Paraglaciecola sp. L3A3: one gene and its partner. The main gene of each other region encodes a partner of the protein of the gene in region 2 in a complex. Links are inferred from orthologs where the notes say so. Each region holds a gene or a part of one and is shown on either strand. Other genes may lie near its edges. The genes, in order: trxB and trxA.

The links.
Region 1: the proteins of trxA (region 2) and trxB are in contact, whole or in part, in a crystal structure (PDB 1F6M), measured with the Escherichia coli proteins. The link is inferred for Paraglaciecola sp. L3A3 from one-to-one orthologs.

What each region holds. Positions count from the first base shown.
Region 1 is NZ_CP047023.1:2,970,941-2,984,944, forward strand. The notes cover bases 9,654-12,643. They hold trxB (thioredoxin-disulfide reductase), read left to right. Parts: upstream 9,654-10,666; coding sequence 10,667-11,620; downstream 11,621-12,643. Other genes in these bases: GQR87_RS12450 (SprT family zinc-dependent metalloprotease), read left to right, coding at 9,654-9,870; yfbV (terminus macrodomain insulation protein YfbV), read right to left, coding at 9,975-10,400; GQR87_RS12465 (beta-galactosidase), read right to left, coding at 11,709-12,643. Outside these bases: GQR87_RS12420 (efflux RND transporter permease subunit), read left to right, coding at 1-2,576; GQR87_RS12425 (NADPH-dependent 2,4-dienoyl-CoA reductase), read right to left, coding at 2,596-4,623; signal peptide peptidase SppA, read left to right, coding at 4,780-6,639; GQR87_RS12435 (GDSL-type esterase/lipase family protein), read left to right, coding at 6,768-7,478; GQR87_RS12440 (sorbosone dehydrogenase family protein), read right to left, coding at 7,560-8,654; GQR87_RS12445 (acyl-CoA thioesterase), read right to left, coding at 8,803-9,288; more of GQR87_RS12450, read left to right, coding at 9,385-9,653; more of GQR87_RS12465, read right to left, coding at 12,644-13,937.
Region 2 is NZ_CP047023.1:4,800,885-4,808,579, forward strand. Bases 4,872-7,695 are described here. They hold trxA (thioredoxin TrxA), read right to left. Parts: upstream 6,535-7,695; coding sequence 6,208-6,534; downstream 4,872-6,207. Other genes in these bases: rho (transcription termination factor Rho), read right to left, coding at 4,872-5,892; rhlB (ATP-dependent RNA helicase RhlB), read left to right, coding at 6,637-7,695. Outside these bases: GQR87_RS19890 (IS630 family transposase), read left to right, coding at 79-555; GQR87_RS19895 (transposase), read left to right, coding at 566-919; GQR87_RS19915 (5-(carboxyamino)imidazole ribonucleotide synthase), read right to left, coding at 2,733-3,872; purE (5-(carboxyamino)imidazole ribonucleotide mutase), read right to left, coding at 3,883-4,371; more of rho, read right to left, coding at 4,627-4,871. UniProt on the Escherichia coli protein: Participates in various redox reactions through the reversible oxidation of its active center dithiol to a disulfide and catalyzes dithiol-disulfide exchange reactions.

The DNA of each region.
Region 1 (14,004 bases), 1.8 Mb from region 2 along the record:
TTCCCCAACAAAAATTACGTCAATATGGATTAACCTTAGCCGATATTTCCTCAGCAGTAGCAAGTTCTAGTCAAGACATATCAGCTGGGAATATAAAGACTGATGGAGGCGATGTGTTAATTCGTTCCAAAGGTCAGGCTTATCGTAAGGATGAATTCAGTAATATTCCTATTCTGACCAATCAAGATGGCTCTATATTACGTCTAAAAGACATTGCCGAAATCAAAGATGACTTTGAAGAAACCCCTATTCGCACTCGTTTTAACGGTAAACAAGCCGCTTTTATTGATGTCTATCGTATTGGTCAACAAAGTGCAGTAGAAGTGGCAACTAAAGTTAAAGACTACATTCAAGAAAAACAAGCCAGTTTGCCATTAGGTTACGAACTCAGTTATTGGGACGACGACTCACAGATTGTTAAAAATCGAATTGCCACTCTAACCGGCAGCGCCATTCAAGGCGGTATATTAGTATTGTTACTGTTAACCTTATTTTTGCGCCCAGCCATAGCATTATGGGTGTTTATTGGTATACCCGTATCATTTATGGGCGCATTTTTAGCTATGCCTATCTTTGACGTAACCCTCAATGTGATTAGTTTATTTGGCTTCATACTGGTATTGGGGATAGTGGTCGACGATGCAATAGTTACCGGCGAGAACATATACACTCATATGCGAACCGCCGAATCCGGTGAAGAAGCGGCTATTCGAGGTACTCAAGAAGTCGCGACACCTGTGACCTTTGGTATTTTGACCACAATAGTGGCATTTTTACCCTTCGCCTTTATGGAAGGTGGCCGTGGTGCTTTATTTGCGCAAATTCCCGTTATCGTTATACCCGTACTCCTATTTTCCTTGATAGAGTCTAAATTTGTTTTGCCCTCTCACTTAAAATACTTAAAGTTGCGAGACGAAAAAGAAGAGTCTCGAAATCGCTTACAAATATGGCAACAAAAATTCGCTGACGGATTTGAAAAAGCCATATTAGTGTATTACCAACCATTACTAGGTTTATGCTTACGCCACAAATTAGCCACATTATCGCTGTTTATTGGTACGTTTGTGATCATTACCACCTTACTGATGAGTGGCTGGACAAAGTTTGTATTTTTTCCTCGTATACCCAGTGAGACAGTAAGAGCCACCTTGACAATGACAACGGGTACTACATTTGATGTGACCAATAAGTATATTGTCAAGATGGCAGATAAAGCACATGATCTTAAAGAAAAATATACGGATAAAGAATCAGGCGAAAGTATCGTATTAAATATTCTGGCCTCAACTGGTGGCCGAGGAGGTTCAGCCAATACTGGCTCGGTCAGATTCGAAATTACCCCTCCAGAAAGTAGAGAATCCTCTATCACTTCAGCTCAATTAGTCCAAGAATGGCGAGGCTTAATTGGTGAAATCCCCGGTGCAGAAAGTGTGACTTTTAGGGCCGAAATAGGCCGTTCCTCAGATCCTATAGACGTACAATTAATTGGCAATTCGCAAAGCACTTTGCAAGAAGTAGCCGATCAAATAAAACAACATTTAAGCACCTACCCTACTGTATTTGATATTGCTGATAGTATGTCTGACGGTAAGGAAGAACTACAGATTGAGCTCACTCAGCAAGGTAATGCTTTAGGTCTAACTAGAGTTAATATTTCTAATCAAGTGAGAAACGCCTTTTTTGGCAGCCAAGTACAGCGTATCCAAAGAGGACGAGATGATGTGCGGGTAATGGTGCGATTACCGATAGAAGAAAGGCATTCTATTTCTGATCTACAAAATATACTGATTAAACTGCCTAGTGGTGGCACAGTACCATTGGCCCATGTGGCGACACTGACACCAGGAAAAAGTCCCTCACAAATTAGACGTATTGACCGTTTCCGTACAGTGAGTGTTACCGCCGACATTGAAAAAGACAAAACTAATATGACAGTGCTGCAAGCAGAACTAACAGATTACGTTGATGAGCTAGTTAATCAATACCCTGGTGTCAGTTATAAACTTGAAGGCGAAGCTCGTGAACAAAGAGAATCTTTCGCATCTTTGTCAATTGGCTTGTTGATGGTTTTCTTTGCCATTTATGGCCTGCTCGCCATTCCGTTTAAGTCTTATGTGCAACCATTGATTGTGATGAGTGTTATTCCATTTAGCATGATAGGCGCTGTTATTGGCCATTGGATAATGGGCATGGATTTAACCATAATGAGTGTATTAGGCATGTTGGCTCTAGTCGGCGTGGTTGTAAACGATTCACTGGTCTTAGTTGATTTTATCAATAAGAAGCGACTTGAAGGTAGCAGTTTAATTGAAGCGGTACTTACGGCTGGGGCATCTAGATTTAGACCTATAATGTTGACCAGTTTAACTACCTTTTTTGGACTTATGCCCTTGTTATTTGAAAAATCAACTCAGGCACAATTCTTAATTCCTATGGCAGTATCTTTAGGTTTTGGTATTTTATTTGCTACTTTTATCACCTTAATTTTAGTACCAATCAATTATTTATTGGTGGAAAAACTAAAAGGTAATAAAGCTAACAGTACAATTTCATCTAGCCCAGCGACCGCAGCTTAATTCCTAAGGTCAATTAAAATTAAATCACTGCGGCCAATTCGGCCCCTTGTCTAATTGCCCGCTTGGCATCTAATTCAGATGCCAAGTCGGCGCCACCAATTAAATGAGTGCGAATATTCTTTTCCAACAAACCAGCCTGTAACTCTCGTAAAGGCTCTTGTCCTGCACATAAAATGATATTGTCCACTATTAAACACTGAGCTTGACCATTCACTTCAATATGTAAACCTTGATCATCAATTTTTATATAATTTACCCCGGCCATCATTTTCACATTTTTACGAGTAAGGGAAGCACGGTGGATCCAGCCTGTGGTTTTACCTAAGCCTTTGCCTACTTTGCTGTCTTTTCGCTGTAGTAAATAAACTTCACGGGCTGGCGCTTCGATTTCTGCTGCAATTAAACCGCCATCGCCTTGATGGTTTTTATCTATACCCCAAGATTTTAACCATTCATCAGTTTGGGTAGACAATGACTCTTTTTCTACCAAAAATTCTGCTATATCAAAACCTATACCCCCCGCCCCAATCACTGCTACTTTTTTACCGACCGGTTTGTTATCTCGCAGCACATCTAAATAACTCAGTACTTTCGCATGTTCTATGCCTGGAATATTTAATTGTCTTGGTACTATGCCTGTTGCCAACACCACTTGATCAAAATCTTGCGCCACTAAACTGTCGACTGTTTGTGTATTTTCTAAATGTAACCGCACACCAACACGGTCAAGTTTATTTTTAAAATAGCGTATCGTTTCATAAAACTCTTCTTTACCAGGAATACGTTTAGCGTAATTAAACTGTCCACCTATTTCTTGGTGCTTATCAAACAAATGTACTTCATGTCCACGCTCAGCTGCATAACTACTAAAGGCTAATCCAGCAGGCCCAGCGCCTACGACCGCAATTTTTTGTTTATGCTTAGTCACTGGAAAATTTAATTCAGTTTCGTAACCCGCTCTCGGGTTAACTAAACAGCTCGCCCGTTGACGTTTAAACACGTGATCTAAACAAGCTTGATTACAAGCAATACAGGTATTAATTTGATCACTTTTCCCCTGTGATGCTTTTTCAACAAACTTTTCGTCAGCTAAAAAGGGCCTGGCCATTGAGACCATATCGGCATGTCCTTCGGCCAACACCTTTTCGGCTATTTCAGGTGTATTAATTCGGTTAGTGGTAACTAAAGGTAAACTGAGTTCCGCCTTCATCTTTTTAGTTACCCAAGAAAATGCGGCTCTTGGCACCATAGTGCTGATAGTTGGCACCCGGGCTTCATGCCAACCTATGCCAGTGTTAATAATTGTAGCTCCGGCTTGTTCAATCATTTTACCTAAGCTAACCACTTCCTGCCAACTACTGCCCTGTTCGACTAAGTCCAACATAGATAGACGGAATATAATAATAAAATCGGTGCCTATTCTTTGTCTTATTGCCTCAACTATCGACACAGCAAAACGTGCACGGTTACTAAAGCTACCTCCCCATTGGTCATTGCGCTTATTGGTCCTGGTACAGAGGAATTGATTAATTAAATAACCTTCAGATCCCATCACCTCAACCCCGTCATAACCCGCTAGTTTGGCCATATGAGCACAATTTGCGTAATCTTCAATAGTAGATAACACCCCTCTTTTAGACAAAGCCCAAGGTTTAAAAGGACTTATAGGGGATTGAATGGCCGAAGGGGCCACACTAAATGGATGATAAGCATAACGACCTGCATGTAAAATTTGCAGACATATCTTCCCTTGATGCTGATGCACAGTTTCGGTGATCACCCTGTGATGTTTAGCATGACTCTTATTGGCCATTCTAGAACCAAAAGGTAATAACCAGCCCTGACGATTAGGGCTCACTCCACCAGTAACAATCAAACCAACACCAGCCGCCGCACGTTCACCGTAAAATGTAGCTAGTTTTTCATTACCATTTTTTTCCTCTTCTAAACCAATATGCATAGAGCCCATTAATGTACGGTTTTTTAATTGAGTAAATCCTAAATCTAATGGTTCAAACAGGTGAGGAAAATATTTATTTTGTGTCATGGGCGATTTTACTCTTGCTTAGCTATCTAGTCAGACCAGTCTATATTCTTTTAGTTAGATTTAAAAGTTACAAAGAATTACATTTGCAAATACCCTATTAGCTCAATTTTAGATAGGATGCATTATTATTAATTAATAAAGTGTGATAATTCTTTTATGTCATCTGGAAAAAGTTGGACGAAATCTTTATTCGTCGGAATTTGGACTGCTTTAAACTTCAGTCGTAAATTATTTTTTAATCTTATTTTTATTGGGATCATCATCGTAATTATTTCAGTTGCGAGTAAAGATGGTAACAAAATTACAGTGCCACAAGGTTCAGCTTTAGTTTTAAAACTAAAGGGTGATTTAGTTATCGAAAAACAAGCAATCGATCCCTTCGAAGAATTTATTAGCGAAGCACTTGAGCAAGATTCTGAAAATCCTGAAGTACTATTACAAGACGTATTACATACTTTACACAATGCCAAACAAGATCGCCGTATCAAAGCCTTAGTCTTAGACTTACACGGTTTAGGTGGTGCAGGTTTAGATAAATTAGAACAAATTGCGGTTGCCCTTGATGACTTTAAAGAAAGTGAAAAACCTATTTATGCGATTGGCGATTATTATAGTCAGAACCAATATTATCTAGCCAGTCATGCAGACCATTTATACCTAAATCCTATGGGCTTTATGTTGTTTGAAGGATATGGTCGTTTCGGAACTTATTTTAAATCTGCTATCGAAAATCTTAAGGCTCAGACTCACGTTTTTAAAGTGGGTACTTATAAATCGGCTGTCGAACCTTATATTCGTGATGACATGTCTGATGCTGCTAAAGAGGCGAATAAAGCTTGGTTAACTGCTATGTGGCAACAATACAAAGCTGAAGTAGCTGAAGCTCGGGGTTTAGACGTATCAAACTTTGATGAGAACCTTGATACTTTTTTAGAAAAATTTGAACAAGTTGATGGCGACTTCGCAAAATATGCGCTGCAATACGGCTGGGTTGACGGTCTAAAAACCCGTGAAGAAGCCCTGCAAGAAATTGTTTCAATAGTTGGTAGTAACAAAGACAATACCGGCTTTAACGCCATTTCTTATAAAAATTATTTACAAGTCATCAGTAACCCCTTCCCTTTTGAACCTCAAGATGTGAAAAAAGTTGGCATTATTGTAGCAAAAGGCACCATATTAAATGGCACCAAAAAACCAGGCACAATTGGTGGCGATAGTACGGCTCAATTACTTAGAAAGGCACGCCTAGATGACTCAATAAAATCTGTCGTTTTATATGTTGATTCTCCTGGAGGTAGCGCATTTGCTTCTGAAGTTATTCGACAAGAAGTCGAAAACTTACAGAACTCCGGCAAACCAGTAGTTGCTGTAATGAGTACTTACGCGGCATCAGGTGGTTATTGGATTTCAGCAGGAGCAGACAAGATCATTGCAGCACCAAGTACCATTACTGGCTCCATAGGTATATTCGGTATGTTCCTGACGTTTGAAAACACTTTAGATTATCTGGGTATTCATACTGATGGGGTTGGCACCACAGAGTTTGCTGGCATGGGGGTAACTCGTAGCCTAAATCCTAAAATGGGCCAAATCATGCAGCGTGGTATTGAACATGGTTACGATAAATTTATTACCCTAGTTGCGAACAATCGTAATATGACTAAAGAACAAGTCGATCAAATAGCTCAAGGCCGTGTATGGATTGGTAGCACAGCAAAAGAAATTGGTTTGGTAGACGAGTTAGGATATTTACAAGATGGTATCCAAGCCGCTGCTGATTTTGCTAATTTAACTGAATATGATACTCAATATATCCAACGTGATTTGTCTAAAAGTGAGCTGTTTTGGCGGGAGTTATTCCAAAAAACAGCGGTTAGCTTAGACGGCGCATTTAAATCTGATACTAGCTATACCTTAATTAGTCTGGTCAAAGAAATAACAGCGGATATTGAAGCTATGGTAGAACTTAACGACCCTAAAGGTGTATACGCTTACTGCTTGCCTTGTGAGTTGTAATTAAATAAACAGATTTCAAGTTTGATAACAATAAACTTAAAAGCCTACTATTTTTGATTAAGCAGTAGGCTTTTTGTTGCCAGATTTGTTAGCTTAAATTTTCAACTTGATATTAAATTGCTGAGCTTATGAAAAACACCCCATCACAATTAACTAAGATCATTATTTCTATCTTGGTATTTTTCTCAATTTGTCAGTCCGTATACGCACAAGCACCAGACCCAACTCGTTTTGAACAATCGATCCAAAAGTTTGAAAATCAAGATGCTATAAAAATGCCTCCCAAAGGTGCCATAGTATTGACAGGTAGTTCCAGTATTAAGATGTGGAATAACAAGGTCCATGCTGATTTAGCACCTTTAACTGTTATTTCTCGTGGCTTTGGCGGTAGCAACATGAATGACTTACTGCACTATATCGACCGCGTAGCGATTAAATATCAACCTAGAGCTATATTGATTTATGAAGGCGATAATGACACAGCTTTATCACCACCTATTCCTAAAGCTAAAATTTTAAGCCAACTGAAACAAGTTATTAGTAAAGTCCGCAGTACATTACCGGATACCCGTTTTTACCTACTGTCAGTTAAACCTAGCATATTACGTCATTCATTGTGGCCATTGGCGGTGGATGTTAGTCGAGGATTTAAAGCCATAGCTGATACAGACCCTCTTATATATTACGTAGATGTGGCCACTCCACTGCTGCAACCAGAAGGCGAGGTAATGGATGATATTTTTATCAAAGATAATCTGCATTTAAACAACAAAGGTTATCAAATTTGGGGACAAACAATCAAAGCGGCTTTGATGCCAATAGAAGCACAATATGAATAAGTAACCTGAATACTGGATAAGCCGAACCTCTCGATAACGCTCTTTTTGTGCCTAGCGGCGTTGGATTGTCCAGTATTCAGGTTAGTTAACTACTTTCATTATTTTACCTGTAGCAAAGTCGGTAAAATACAATTCCCCTGTGTTATCTAAAGCAAAAGATGAAATAAATATATTAGTATCTACCTCAAGTTGATTGTCGCCAAAAGAGGGATAATTTACAGACCATATCTTGCCGCTAATATAATCAGCATAAACATACCGATTAACTAGCGATTTAACACTGCCTTTACTGTAAACCACACCACCTGTAATCGATTGACCATCATCTCGACCATAAGTAAGCAAAGGCGGCTCAAATTGGCTTTTGTCACAGCTCTGTTTTTTATCTTTAAAACATTTGTTACCTTCCATGATTTTCCAACCATAGTTTTTGCCTTTATGAATAATATTCACTTCTTCTAATTCATTTTGTCCTACATCGGCAAGTATCAAACTGTCACCATAAAAAGTAAAACGCCAAGGGTTACGGATACCGTAAGCCCATATTTCATCTAGTGAGCCTTTATCATTAATAAATGGGTTATCTGAGGGAATTTGGTACGGCACATTGTCTGGCGTATTAATATCAAGGCGTAACATAGTTCCCAATAAAGTTTGTCGGTTTTGCCCATGACCTTTAGGATCGCCACCAGAGCCGCCATCTCCCATTCCAACATAAAGATAACCATCAGGGCCAAATGCCAGCTGCCCGGCATTATGATTACCATACGGTTGTTCAACCTCTAAGATTACCTTTTCATTATCAAGTGAACCTTTGTGTTCAAGTAAGGTAAGTCTAAAACGAGATATCCGTGTTCTACGCTTACCTTCCTTAGGATTATAATTAACAAATAAATAACCATTACTTTTAAAGTCAGGGTGTAAGGTAAGACCTAATAGGCCCATCTCACTTTTAGTCCGCACATCAAAGGTGTAGATTGTATTGTGTGACTGATCTTCAAGGTTAGCCAGTAACAAGCCTCCATTCTTTTCAGCAATCAATAACTCCTGTTTACTATCAGGTAAAAATAACAGGTCAGTAGGCTGTTCTATTTCAGTTAAAACAGATTGCAATTCAAAACCATAGGAAAATCTTGAGCAACAAATCAACAATGCACAGGCAAATAGTTTTTTCATTAGGTATAGAACCACTTAGCAAATAGAGGCCTACTTTAAAAGCATTCAAGCATAAAAGGCAAGTAGTGTCGTAGATGACGTCTAACAATTACCCTTTTTGTTATATGACTTTGTCATGCCGGAGTAAGCTTAGTTAACAAGATGAAGATTAGTCTTCCTTAGGGGTATTTTGTAACTCTTTATCTAAACTTTGTGCGGATTCTTTAGCTTGTATCGCATAACGCTCTAGGGCTAAATCTCTTTCTGTTTGGGGCTGCCAACTGGGTACTTCAACAGGGTATCCCGCTTCATCACTGGCCACAAAAGCCATAATACAATGTCCCGTTTCAACCATAGCGTTTAATTTAGGGTCAGTAGCTAAAACAGCGATGTAAATATGCATACTGGTTCTGCCAGTATGTACAATTTTAGCTCTTAGATTAACCATTTGCCCAACTAAAATTGGACGTTTAAAGCGGATCCCACCAATAGACACAGTGACACAATAGCGACCACTCCATTGTGCCGCACAAGCATAACCTACTTGGTCCATCCATTTCATCACAATACCACCGTGCACCTTGCCACCAAAATTGACATCTGTTGGTTCTGCTAAAAATCTAAAGTTCAATGAACGGCGTTGATTAATATCCATAAGGGGAGTTCCTGTTGACAAAGGGCGTGTTTATTAACGAATTATCATTTAAAATACACGAATTGTCAGTAACTCTTAAGCAAGGTCGCTATATTTTTGTCCTATCAAAACCAGCAATTGGTTATCAATAAAGTAAAAGAATGTGTTATTCATGCTAACCAACAGCTCTCTCATACTTTTATTATCCCCGATATTTTTTTTAATCAAAGGGGAAAAATAGCAGGATGCGCCCGTTTACAAAAAAACGAATTACGTTTTAACCCAATATTGTTGAATGATAATTTAACTGCATTTCTAGACGAAGTAGTACCCCACGAAGTTTGTCACTTATTAGCATTTACTTTATTTGGTAAAGTCCGTCCCCATGGCAAAGAATGGAAAACCTTGATGCGCCAACTATTTAATTTAGATGGGCAGACATACCACCAAATGGATGTAAAAAAAGTAGCAGGAAAGCAGTTTTTTTATCAATGTTTATGTGGACATGTGCCATTGAGCATTCGTAGGCATAACAAGATTATTAGAGGGCAACAACAATACTGTTGTCGTCGATGTCAGACAGTTTTAACCCTAGTAAAATAATATAAAAAGATTTCGACTTAGCAGTTATGAAGATGTAGGCACAGAGTCGAGGTGAATAATAACAAGGGCCATCATTCCAACCACTAAGTTTATTTTCTTTTTAACTACATCCAGCGTTTAGTAAATGCTTTATCTAACTCATCAAAGGCCGTTTTTAATAAACTGGCCAATTCCCTATATTTAGGTTTGGCTTTAGGACTTTGTAACGCACAACCCTGTAATTGCATTTTATGGTGTATATCTAAATACCAAGCTTTGAGAGATGGCGGTAAAATTTGATTTGACCTATGACCTAACCAAATTAAACCTTGCATAGGTAAAGACATAAAAAAAGCACCTATGGCAATAGCTTGCGGCAATTTTTCATAACCTTGTGCATTCAACATAATTGCAACAGTTAACACAGCTAATGCAGGCATAACTGTTATAGACAGCTTAGTCGCAGCAATCACTCGACCTTCAGGAAACATAGTATAAAGTTGTTTTTGCATTGGCCATGTCTGCATATATTGCTGACCGTCTTTCACCATAGATGTGATTGTGGTTGCCAATTGACTTCTCCTTTATAAACTTGTGAGACATTCTAACGGTTAAATACCAAGAGTGCGAAATTAAATTATCAAAAAATAAATAGTTTGCCGCTAATAGTATTCACACTGTAGAAAAAAATATACGTTATATTGGCTAGTTCTACTCTGACAACATTGAAAGTAATATAGTTGCCCACATGTCTAACAAATATAAAAATTTAGTCCTTTTGTATTAAGCACTCTTAGAAAAAATTTTGGAGAATATTATGTCTGAAACAAGACACGTAAAATTACTAATATTAGGCTCTGGCCCTGCTGGTTATGCTGCTGCAGTTTATGCCGCTCGTGCTAATTTGAATCCTGTGTTATTGACAGGCATTCAACAAGGTGGCCAATTAACCACTACCACAGAAGTTGAAAACTGGCCAGGTGATCCAGATGGTTTAACGGGCCCAGATTTAATGGTGCGCATGCAAAAACATGCTGAAAAGTTTGATACAGAAATCATTTTCGACCATATCAATAAAACTGACTTGTCTAAACGCCCTTTCACTTTAACAGGCGATCAAGGCACATATACCTGTGATTCTTTAATTATTTGTACGGGTGCTTCGGCCAAATATTTAGGCATGGAATCTGAAACAGCTTTTATGGGTAAAGGTGTATCAGCCTGTGCCACTTGCGATGGATTTTTCTATCGCAATCAAAAAGTAGCAGTGGTAGGTGGCGGTAACACAGCTGTAGAAGAAGCTTTATATTTATCTAATATTGCCTCTGAAGTACACGTAATCCACAGACGTGACTCTTTTAGAAGTGAAAAGATACTGGCTGATCGTTTATTAGAGAAAGCTAAAAATGGCAATGTGACACTACATTTTGATCGTCAACTAGATGAAGTATTAGGTGATGATATGGGTGTTACTGGTTTACGTATCAAAGATACTAAGTCAGATGCCACTGAAGAACTGGATCTAATGGGTGTATTTATTGCAATCGGTCATCAGCCTAACACTGCAATTTTTGAAGGTGAGTTAGAAATGAAAGATGGCTACATTAAAGTACAAAGTGGTACTGAAGGTAATGCCACTCAAACCAGCGTAGAAGGTGTGTTTGCAGCAGGTGACGTTAGTGATCATATTTATCGCCAAGCCATCACATCGGCAGGTACAGGCTGTATGGCAGCCCTTGATGCAGAAAAGTATTTAGATTCACAAGAATAAAATTTATTCTCTATTCGATTTAAAAAGGGGGGAAGACTTTTGTCTTCCCCCCTTTTTAAATATATACCCATTATTAATTGAAATAGGACTACTTGCTAAACCTTCTAGGATACAACTCTTTATTCAGTGACTTAGCCGCTTCTACCATTTCAGTATATGGGTTATCTGTTACCGAGATAAAACCAATATTATAATTTTCACCGTCATAGGCTCTACCTGTTAATGGCCCATCTGCGTACTGAAAGTAATGTGCACCGATAAAGTTAGGATGGTCAATAGCTGAATGCATATAGTCTTTAAACATTTTAGCTCGATCATTTTGATCTGAAGCTATGACTATGCCAGGGTGGAACATACCTCTATCCATCGCCCCCATATGAAATTCACCAATAATGGCAGGCATATCTAACTCAGTTAAGAAATCCCATTGTTTGGCAATAAGTCCTTCTTTATAAGCATTAAAACTGATCACATCCACATGCTGAGCCGATGCCTTTACTGCTTCCATTGGCATTCCCCATACTGGAAACCTAGCCCCTAAATACAGATGATTAGGCATATACTTTTTCACTGCCTGATTCACCGTACTAAAATATTTTTCAGAGTAAGCAAATAACATAGCTGAATAATCCGCTTCTTGAATTTCATTCACTAGGCTTGAATCAATACCTTTACTAAATTCATCCCAGCTTGCAATGGTTTTACCCCAAGCTTGATTTAATTTTTCAATGCTTGAGTATTTAGTTTTCATCATTTGTGTAAAGTGCGCTTTAGTTGGCACATTTTCACCATCGCGAGTCAGAGTATTAATCACTATGCCGTAGATACTATTTTTAGTTTCAGAGCGGCCAAAACTTTTTTCGTTATCAATAAATACCCCAACACACCAAGGGTTGTCGTTAACTTCTGCCGCTACTCTACGTGCAGTTAAATCGGCACTTTGGGCAAAAACCGGATCAAATACATCAGGCAGTGCCCCCCAAAAATCTTGTCCACTTGAAACAGTTTTATACTTTCCACGGATCCAGCCATTTGCAAAATACGGCACTTTATCGTTGCTATATAACTTAGGTGAGGTCCAATTTCCCAATGAGGTAAAACCCCAATTAATCATACGGTCAACTGTGACGTCTAACCACTTTTGCTCGTAGTTTTCGCCGTATTTTCTTGCAAGATTAGCTCGTTGAAAGTTAAATGTTTCGCCTTTTTCTAATGATCCCGAATGATTGTTACCTATATAACCATAATGGGTAGCAAGAGGATCAGTAGCCTCTGGTAACCACTCAAACATATTGGCTCGTTTATCTAAGGCAACATGACGTCCACTACGAGTTTTAGGGTCGGCTAAATCATAACCTGTCATAGTCGCAGCATCACCTAAGCGGATAATATCAAGGCCTGTAGCAAAATAAGGGTACCCATCAGGATCAATAAATGACCATTTACCATTGACTTTAGCTGTGCTGAAATATCCTGTGCCCTGTTGTTTTGGACCATTTGCCCAACCACTAAACTTGCTGCGTTGTGAGAACAACTGCCCATTTAAGGTCTTTGCTTCTTGTCGTTTAGTTTCGGCTAGTTCTTCAAGTGAATGTATTTTACCTGGATAGTCTTGTTTAGCACTTTGTCCAAATTTATCGACTATGCCAGTTAAAAACTCTTTATCTTGTGTTGGGTTTTTACGTAAGCGAATGTTATCGATAGTAACTTCTTTATCAAACAAAGCATATTGCACACTTAACTCAACTTTAGTTATCCCGCTCACATCTAGATTTTTCTTGCCCCAAAGAGAAATAAACTGAACATCATCCGATTGCCAGGTCTCTGGGTTATTTCTCAAGCCAGATAAAAAATTTAATTCAATGTCACCTCTATCTTCGGGGGTAGCCAAATCATGGCCTGCTAATTTGGCGTAGTAGGTTTTAGCTGAACCAATAGGGATACTGACACTGCGAGTGTAATTAGCGCCGTGTTTATCTGTAATATCTAGAAATAATTGTACTGAGTGTTTGCCTTGGTTACTGATGTCTAAAGCAAGGTTAAAATCTTGATATTGACTCCAGTCATAAGGTATTTGGGGTTTTAAAATAACGGATGAGTGAAGATTATCCTTCGCTAAAAATTTAACATTGAGGGCTTTGCTATTTGTTTGTACCAATTTTCCTTCAGCTGCGGATAAAACAAGATCAGCTTGCAATGTATCCGCCTCAAAATCCTGTAATACCTGCAACAAATTATCATTTGAATGGGTTACTTGTTCATTATTATCACTGCAGGATAAGGACAATAATATCGGTATAAACAACAGTATTTTCATGTAACTACCTCTTAGATTAAGCAAAAAATTTAGGGCTGGATGATGTTGGCACTATATCTCTCAAAAA
Region 2 (7,695 bases):
GCCGGCATTTCTTGTTTATACCATTTTCACTAAGTTTGTGATCTAATTGAGTTATGTATTCTTATCTTAATTCTTCTCATGCATAGCTTAAAAAATATCGATTTTTCGACACTCATAGCGAAGGAAAAAAATGCTCGGATGCGAGTCAGATTAATGGCCCTTTCACATATTCAACAAGGCGTTAATCGCACGCAAGCGGCTCGGTATCTGCACGTCAGCCGTAGAATGGTGAATGAGTGGGTGAAGCGCTTCAACCAAGATGGTTTGGACGGATTAAAGGAAAAGCCGCGCTCTGGTCGGCCTTGTGCTTTATCAGCTGAGCAACTGCAGACGTTGAAAATTTACATTGAGTCTCATGCCATAAAACCTGATGGTGGAAGGCTCAAAGGCACACTCATCATTGACTATGTGAAGCAAGAATTTGGTATTACCTATGGCCTGACTAACATATATCGTCTACTGCATCAGCTAGGGTTTTCTTGGATAACCAGTCGCTCTAAGCACCCTAAGCAGTCCCAAGAAGCTCAAGACGAGTTTAAAAAAACTGCAGATTGAAACGATCAAATTGATCCCAGGCCATGTCACACTGGATAAAGTCGATATTTGGTTTCAAGATGAGGCTAGAATAGGTCAACAGAACACCACTACACGTTTATGGGCGAACAAAGGTAGTCGCCCTAGAGCGGTCAAGCAACAACAGTTTGAGTATGCGCATTTATTTGGGGCTGTATGCCCAGCGACAGGTGAAACGGAAGCCTTGATAACCCCTGTGGTGAACAAAGACATTATGAGACAGCATTTAGAGTTGATATCCAAGCGTACTCAGCCTGGCCGCCATGCACTGGTGATAATGGACGGTGCGGGTTGGCATACAGACGATATTGCGCATGACCTAGATAATACCAATCACGATAATTAATTTCCCACCTGTGCCCAATTTCTGGCGCACAATTTGATAACCTTTTCTTTATCGCTGATAAAGTTATTCCATGCCCGACTGCATTGTATGACAATATCCTCATAGCTATCAAAGCATTGATTGGCCAACTCATTTTGCCTAAGCCATTGCCATACCTGCTCGATTGGGTTTAGCTCTGGAGAATAGGGCGGAAGCTTGATGATACTCACGTTATCTAGGTCATGCGCAATATCGTCTGTATGCCAACCCGCACCATCCATAATCACTACTGCATAGCGATCCAGTTGTGTGCGATTTGATATTAATTGTAAATGTTGTCTCATAATGTCTTTGTTCACCACAGGGGTTATCAAGGCTTCTGTTTCACCTGTCGCTGGGCATACAGCCCCAAATAAATGCGCATACTCAAACTGTTGTTGCTTGACCGCTCTAGGGCGACTACCTTTGTTCGCCCATAAACGTGTAGTGGTGTTCTGTTGACCTATTCTAGCCTCATCTTGAAACCAAATATCGACTTTATCCAGTGTGACATGGCCTGGGATCAATTTGATCGTTTCAATCTGCAGTTTTTTTAAACTCGTCTTGAGCTTCTTGGGACTGCTTAGGGTGCTTAGAGCGACTGGTTATCCAAGAAAACCCTAGCTGATGCAGTAGACGATATATGTTAGTCAGGCCATAGGTAATATCAAATTCTTGCTTCACATAGTCAATGATGAGTGTGCCTTTGAGCCTTCCACCATCAGGTTTTATGGCATGAGACTCAATGTAAATTTTCAACGTCTGCAGTTGCTCAGCTGATAAAGCACAAGGCCGACCAGAGCGCGGCTTTTCCTTTAATCCGTCCAAACCATCTTGGTTGAAGCGCTTCACCCACTCATTCACCATTCTACGGCTGACGTGCAGATACCGAGCCGCTTGCGTGCGATTAACGCCTTGTTGAATATGTGAAAGGGCCATTAATCTGACTCGCATCCGAGCATTTTTTTCCTTCGCTATGAGTGTCGAAAAATCGATATTTTTTAAGCTATGCATGAGAAGAATTAAGATAAGAATACATAACTCAATTAGATCACAAACTTAGTGAAAATGGTATAAGGTGAGTATCATCAAGCTTCCGCCCTATTCTCCAGAGCTAAACCCAATCGAGCAGGTATGGCAATGGCTTAGGCAAAATGAGTTGGCCAATCAATGCTTTGATAGCTATGAGGATATTGTCATACAATGCAGTCGGGCATGGAATAACTTTATCAGCGATAAAGAAAAGGTTATCAAATTGTGCGCCAGAAATTGGGCACAGGTGGGAAATTAATTATCGTGATTGGTATTACTTCTTTTTGCTGTTGAAAAGAAGTAAATCGGGTCGCAGGGATGCGGCTTGAAAAAAGGCATGGATGCCGTACGCGAAGCGTATAGTAAGCGCAGCGCATGCTTAGTTCGCGAAGCGTATAGTGTGCAAAGCACATAAGTGAACGAAGTGAATAATCTTTGTGAGCAAAGCGAATGCTTTTAAAAATAAAAATGGTGCCGACTACCGGAGTCGAACTGCTATGAGGCTTAGCTACTGATTACAAGTCAGTTTGAGATGATCTGAAGAAAAAATGGTGCCGACTACCGGAGTCGAACTGGTGACCTACTGATTACAAGTCAGTTGCTCTACCAACTGAGCTAAGTCGGCACTGTTTTTTACTTCAAGTGACGCTACTTTCAGGTTGTTGGTAAACTACCTTATTAGGCGGTTAGCCCCGAAAGCGAGCGCTATTCTATTCACAAATAAAATTTTGTCAAACAAATAACGCAATTAGTTTTCAACTGCTTAAAACTGCGCCAATCTTGCGGCTTCGTCTTTGAGCATGGGGAAAAATTCTTCAGGCAAATATTCAACCAATGCTTGTATGCTTTTCGATAACTCTTTGTAGTTATCTGCGCAAAGATTGAAATGCCCCATCTTACGCTTAACTCTTGGCGTTTTACCATACCAATGAAGGTGGCAACCAGGGATACTCAACATATCTCTGTTGAAGTCTTTACAGCCAATAATATTAATCATCGCTGTAGTACGTGTGACTTTAGTCGAACCTAAAGGTAGTCCTCTGACCGCACGTAAATGGTTTTCGAATTGACAGGTCTCTGCACCTTGCATGGTCCAATGCCCAGAATTATGCACCCTAGGGGCGATTTCATTCACCAACAACTGCTGACCCATTTGGAAAAATTCAACCGCCAATACACCCACGTAATCTAGAGATTCGGCTAACTTAGTGAAAATTTCTTGGGCTTGCAGATTTAGATCTTCATCGATATTAGTTGCTGGGGCGATAGAGACATGCAATTGGCCTTCGTAATGTAGGTTTTCCGCTAAAGGGTAAAATGCGATATCGCCAGCTTGATTACGCACAGCAACTAACGAGACTTCCCGTTCAAAAGACAGCATTTTTTCTACAATTAAGGGCACTTCATTTAGATCTAATTTTGCCAAATGTCTTTTTAAATCAGGCAACTGTGACTTGTCTTTTAAGCGCCATTGGCCATAACCATCATAACCATCACGACTGGCTTTGATAATGAGTTTTTCACCCAACTTATCAATTGCTGCATCAAGTTGATCTACTTCAGTGACAATAGAAAAGGGACAATTAGCGATACCTAGTTTTTCCAATAACTTTTTTTCACGTACTCTATCAGCACCAGTTAATATGGCTTCGGCACTAGGTTTTAATTTATTGCTAGCGTGTACTGTTTCAAGTAACGCTTCAGGTATATGTTCAAATTCAACTGTGACAACATTCGCTTCTTCTATAGCTGTATCTAAAGAACAATTGACAACATTTTTACTGATAGGATCAACTATTTTATTATCAGCGACATCCACAGCCTGTACTGTTAACCCCAGAGGATGACCCGCTAAAGCCATCATTCTTGCTAGTTGTCCAGAACCTAATACTAAAATACTCATATCACACGACTCACGGCAATTCTAAAGCGGGTTGGGCTAAAACTGTGGCGGTTTGTTCAGCTCGGAATGTCTTAATGGCTGCTGATACTTTAGTGTCTTGCAAAGCTATAATTTGTGCAGCTAATAAACCAGCATTCGCCGCACCCGCTTCACCTATAGCTAAGGTCCCAACTGCCACGCCTTTTGGCATCTGCACAATAGATAACAAAGAATCAATACCATTAAGTTGACTTGAACGCACTGGCACACCAAATACAGGCAAATGGGTATGAGCAGCTATCATGCCAGGTAAATGTGCGGCACCACCCGCACCACCAATGATCACTTGAAAGCCTAAATCAGCGGCTTGTTCAGCGAACTCGGTTAAAAGCTGAGGTGTACGGTGAGCTGAAACAACTTTGGCTTCGTAATCAACGCCAAGCTTTTCTAACATAAGAGCAGCTTGCTGCATGGTTGGCCAATCTGATTTTGAACCCATCACTATTGCCACTTTAGGCATAACTTTTCTCGCTTAAATTAATTCTAAGTTGAGTGGACATAGATTTATAAAATCTGCTATGTCCCTAAAATTTGAAGCTGGCTATTGTAGCCCATTGCTATTCGCTAAGAAACCTTAAGCCGTATCGTGACAATTAACAAAACCAGTGGGTCTGTAAAATACGAATGGTCTTACAAGCTTTATAAATAGCAGTCGCTTTAAAATAAAAAATCCGCCCAAGGTTTCCCGCGGGCGGATTGTAAACGTTAAATATGTTTAACTTTTTTGTCTACGCATGGCAGTGAAAAACTCATCATTGGTTTTTGTCATTGACAATTTACCAATCAAAAATTCCATTGCATCAATTTCAGACATTTCATGTACGATTTTACGTAAAATCCACATTTTCTGTAATTCATCTTGGGTAGTCAGTAATTCTTCACGACGAGTACCTGAGCGATTGTAATCAATAGCTGGGAATACACGTTTTTCTGCAATTTTACGATTCAGGTGTAATTCCATATTACCTGTACCTTTAAATTCTTCGTAGATAACTTCGTCCATTTTAGAACCTGTATCTATCAGTGCAGTAGCGATAATGGTTAAACTACCACCTTCTTCAATATTACGAGCAGCGCCAAAGAAACGCTTGGGTTTGTGTAATGCATTGGCATCAACACCACCTGTTAGCACTTTACCTGATGAAGGAATAACAGTGTTATATGCTCTAGCTAAACGGGTGATTGAGTCTAATAAAATCACCACGTCTTTTTTATGTTCAACTAAACGCTTGGCTTTTTCGATTACCATTTCAGCTACTTGCACATGGCGACTAGCTGGCTCATCAAAAGTAGAGGCAATGACTTCGCCGCGAACAAGGCGTTGCATTTCAGTTACTTCTTCTGGACGTTCGTCAATTAATAATACCATTAACAAACATTCTGGATGGTTGGCCGCTATTGATTGAGCAATATTTTGTAATAATAAAGTTTTACCCGCTTTTGGCGGTGCCACTATCAAACCACGTTGGCCACGGCCAATAGGAGAAGCTAAATCTAAAACTCGTGCGGTGATATCTTCACTACTACCATTGCCACGTTCCATAGTTAAACGTTCGTTGGCATGTAAGGGAGTTAAGTTTTCGAATAAAATTTTATTACGAGAATTTTCTGGGCGGTCGTAGTTTACTTCGGCTATTTTTAACAGGGCAAAGTAACGTTCGCTGTCTTTTGGTGGGCGAATTTTCCCAGCTATGGTGTCGCCAGTACGTAAGTTAAAACGTCTAATTTGACTTGGCGATACATAGATATCATCAGGCCCAGCTAAATAAGATGAATCATTGGAACGCAAGAAGCCAAAGCCGTCTTGAAGAATTTCCAATACACCGTTGCCAAATATATCTTCACCGCTTTTGGCGTGAGATTTTAAAATGGAAAAGATGATGTCTTGTTTACGTGCACGAGCCATATTTTCTAGCTTCATTTCTTCGGCTAGACTTACGAGTTCGCTGATCGGTTTATTCTTGAGTTCCGTTAGGTTCATAATTGGTGGGTCTTTTTTGCTAAAAGCTTGGCTTTACAGCCAAGTTTGATTGAATGATTCAATGGTATTTACTTATTTACTATTTTTGAGTTGAGCAAAACTAAAATACAAGGTCTGTTCAGGTAAGAACATGATAAAACTTAGCATCAAAAATCAACTTAGTCTAGAAAATTGTTTGCTATGTAATCAACTCAGTTAATTTTTTGTATCTTAATACAACTAATTACAGGCTTATTGCTATAAATTTAGATAAAAATAAAAAACTCAGTTTCAAGTTGTAACTGAGTTTTTTATTATTCAAGCACTATACTGGAACTAAATATTTTCGTTCAAGAACTCAACTAATTGCGCTTTAGATAATGCGCCCACTTTAGTTGCAGCAACATTTCCATCTTTGAATAATAACAAAGTGGGGATACCTCTGATGCCATACTTTGGTGGTGTTTCGTTATTTTCGTCGACATTCAGCTTGCCAACTGTTAACTTGCCTTCAAATTCGTCAGCAATTTCATGCAAAATTGGCGCGATCATTTTACAGGGGCCACACCATTCGGCCCAAAAGTCAACTAACACAGGACCAGCAGCATTGATAACATCGGCCTCGAAACTATCGTCAGACAAGGTGATAATTTTGTCGCTCATTTTTTTCTCCGTAATTTTTTCTGTTGCTGTAAATATTTCAGCGCGGTTATGATTGTTATATAGAAACTGGTTTTTAATGCAAGCAATGATAAGCTATAAGCTATGCAAACTACACACTTAACCGATACACATTTTTCAGATTTAGCCATAAATAAGCAGGTTATTGAGGCATTGTCTGCCGCCAACTTTAATCACTGCACCCCTATTCAGGCTTTGAGTTTACCGCCATTACTGGAAGGTAATGACATCGCGGGCCAGGCACAAACAGGAACAGGCAAAACTATCGCTTTTTTAGTTGCGACTTTCCACTATTTGTTGTCTAACCCACAAGACTCAAAACGTCAACCTAGGGCTATTATTATGGCTCCGACTCGTGAACTAGCAGTGCAAATTTTTAACGATGCAGAATTGCTTAGTAAACATACGGGTTTATCCCTTGGCTTGATTTATGGGGGCGAAGGTTACCAAAGTCAACGTGAAAAGTTACAAGAAGGTGTAGATATTATTATCGGCACCACAGGTCGTATTATCGACTACTACAAACAAAACATATTTTCATTAGAGGGTATACAAGTAGCTGTGTTGGATGAAGCCGACAGAATGTTTGATTTAGGCTTCATTAAAGATATACGCTATTTATTCCGCAGAATGCCCAAACCAACTGAACGTTTGAGCATGTTATTCTCGGCTACATTATCTTATCGCGTGCAAGAATTAGCATACGAACATATGGATAATCCTACCCATGTGCAAATAGAACCCGAGCGTAAAACCGCTGAGCGCGTGAAAGAAGAGTTATTCTATCCGTCTGACGAAGATAAGCCTTATTTACTATTAACTTTGATGGAAGAAGAGTGGCCTGAAAAAGCCATTGTTTTTGCCAACACTAAGCACAGCTGTGAAAGGGTGACCGATTGGTTGCAAGCAGATAATCATAGAGTAGGTTTGTTGAGTGGTGATGTACCGCAAAATAAACGTTTAAAAATTCTCGAAGACTTCACTTCTGGTAATGTTGATATACTAGTAGCCACTGATGTCGCAGCACGCGGATTACATATCGCTTCAGTTAGCCATGTATTCAATTATGATTTACCTGACGATGCTGAAGATTATGTTCACCGTATAGGTAGAACAGGCCGGGCTGGACAAAGTGGCAGCTCT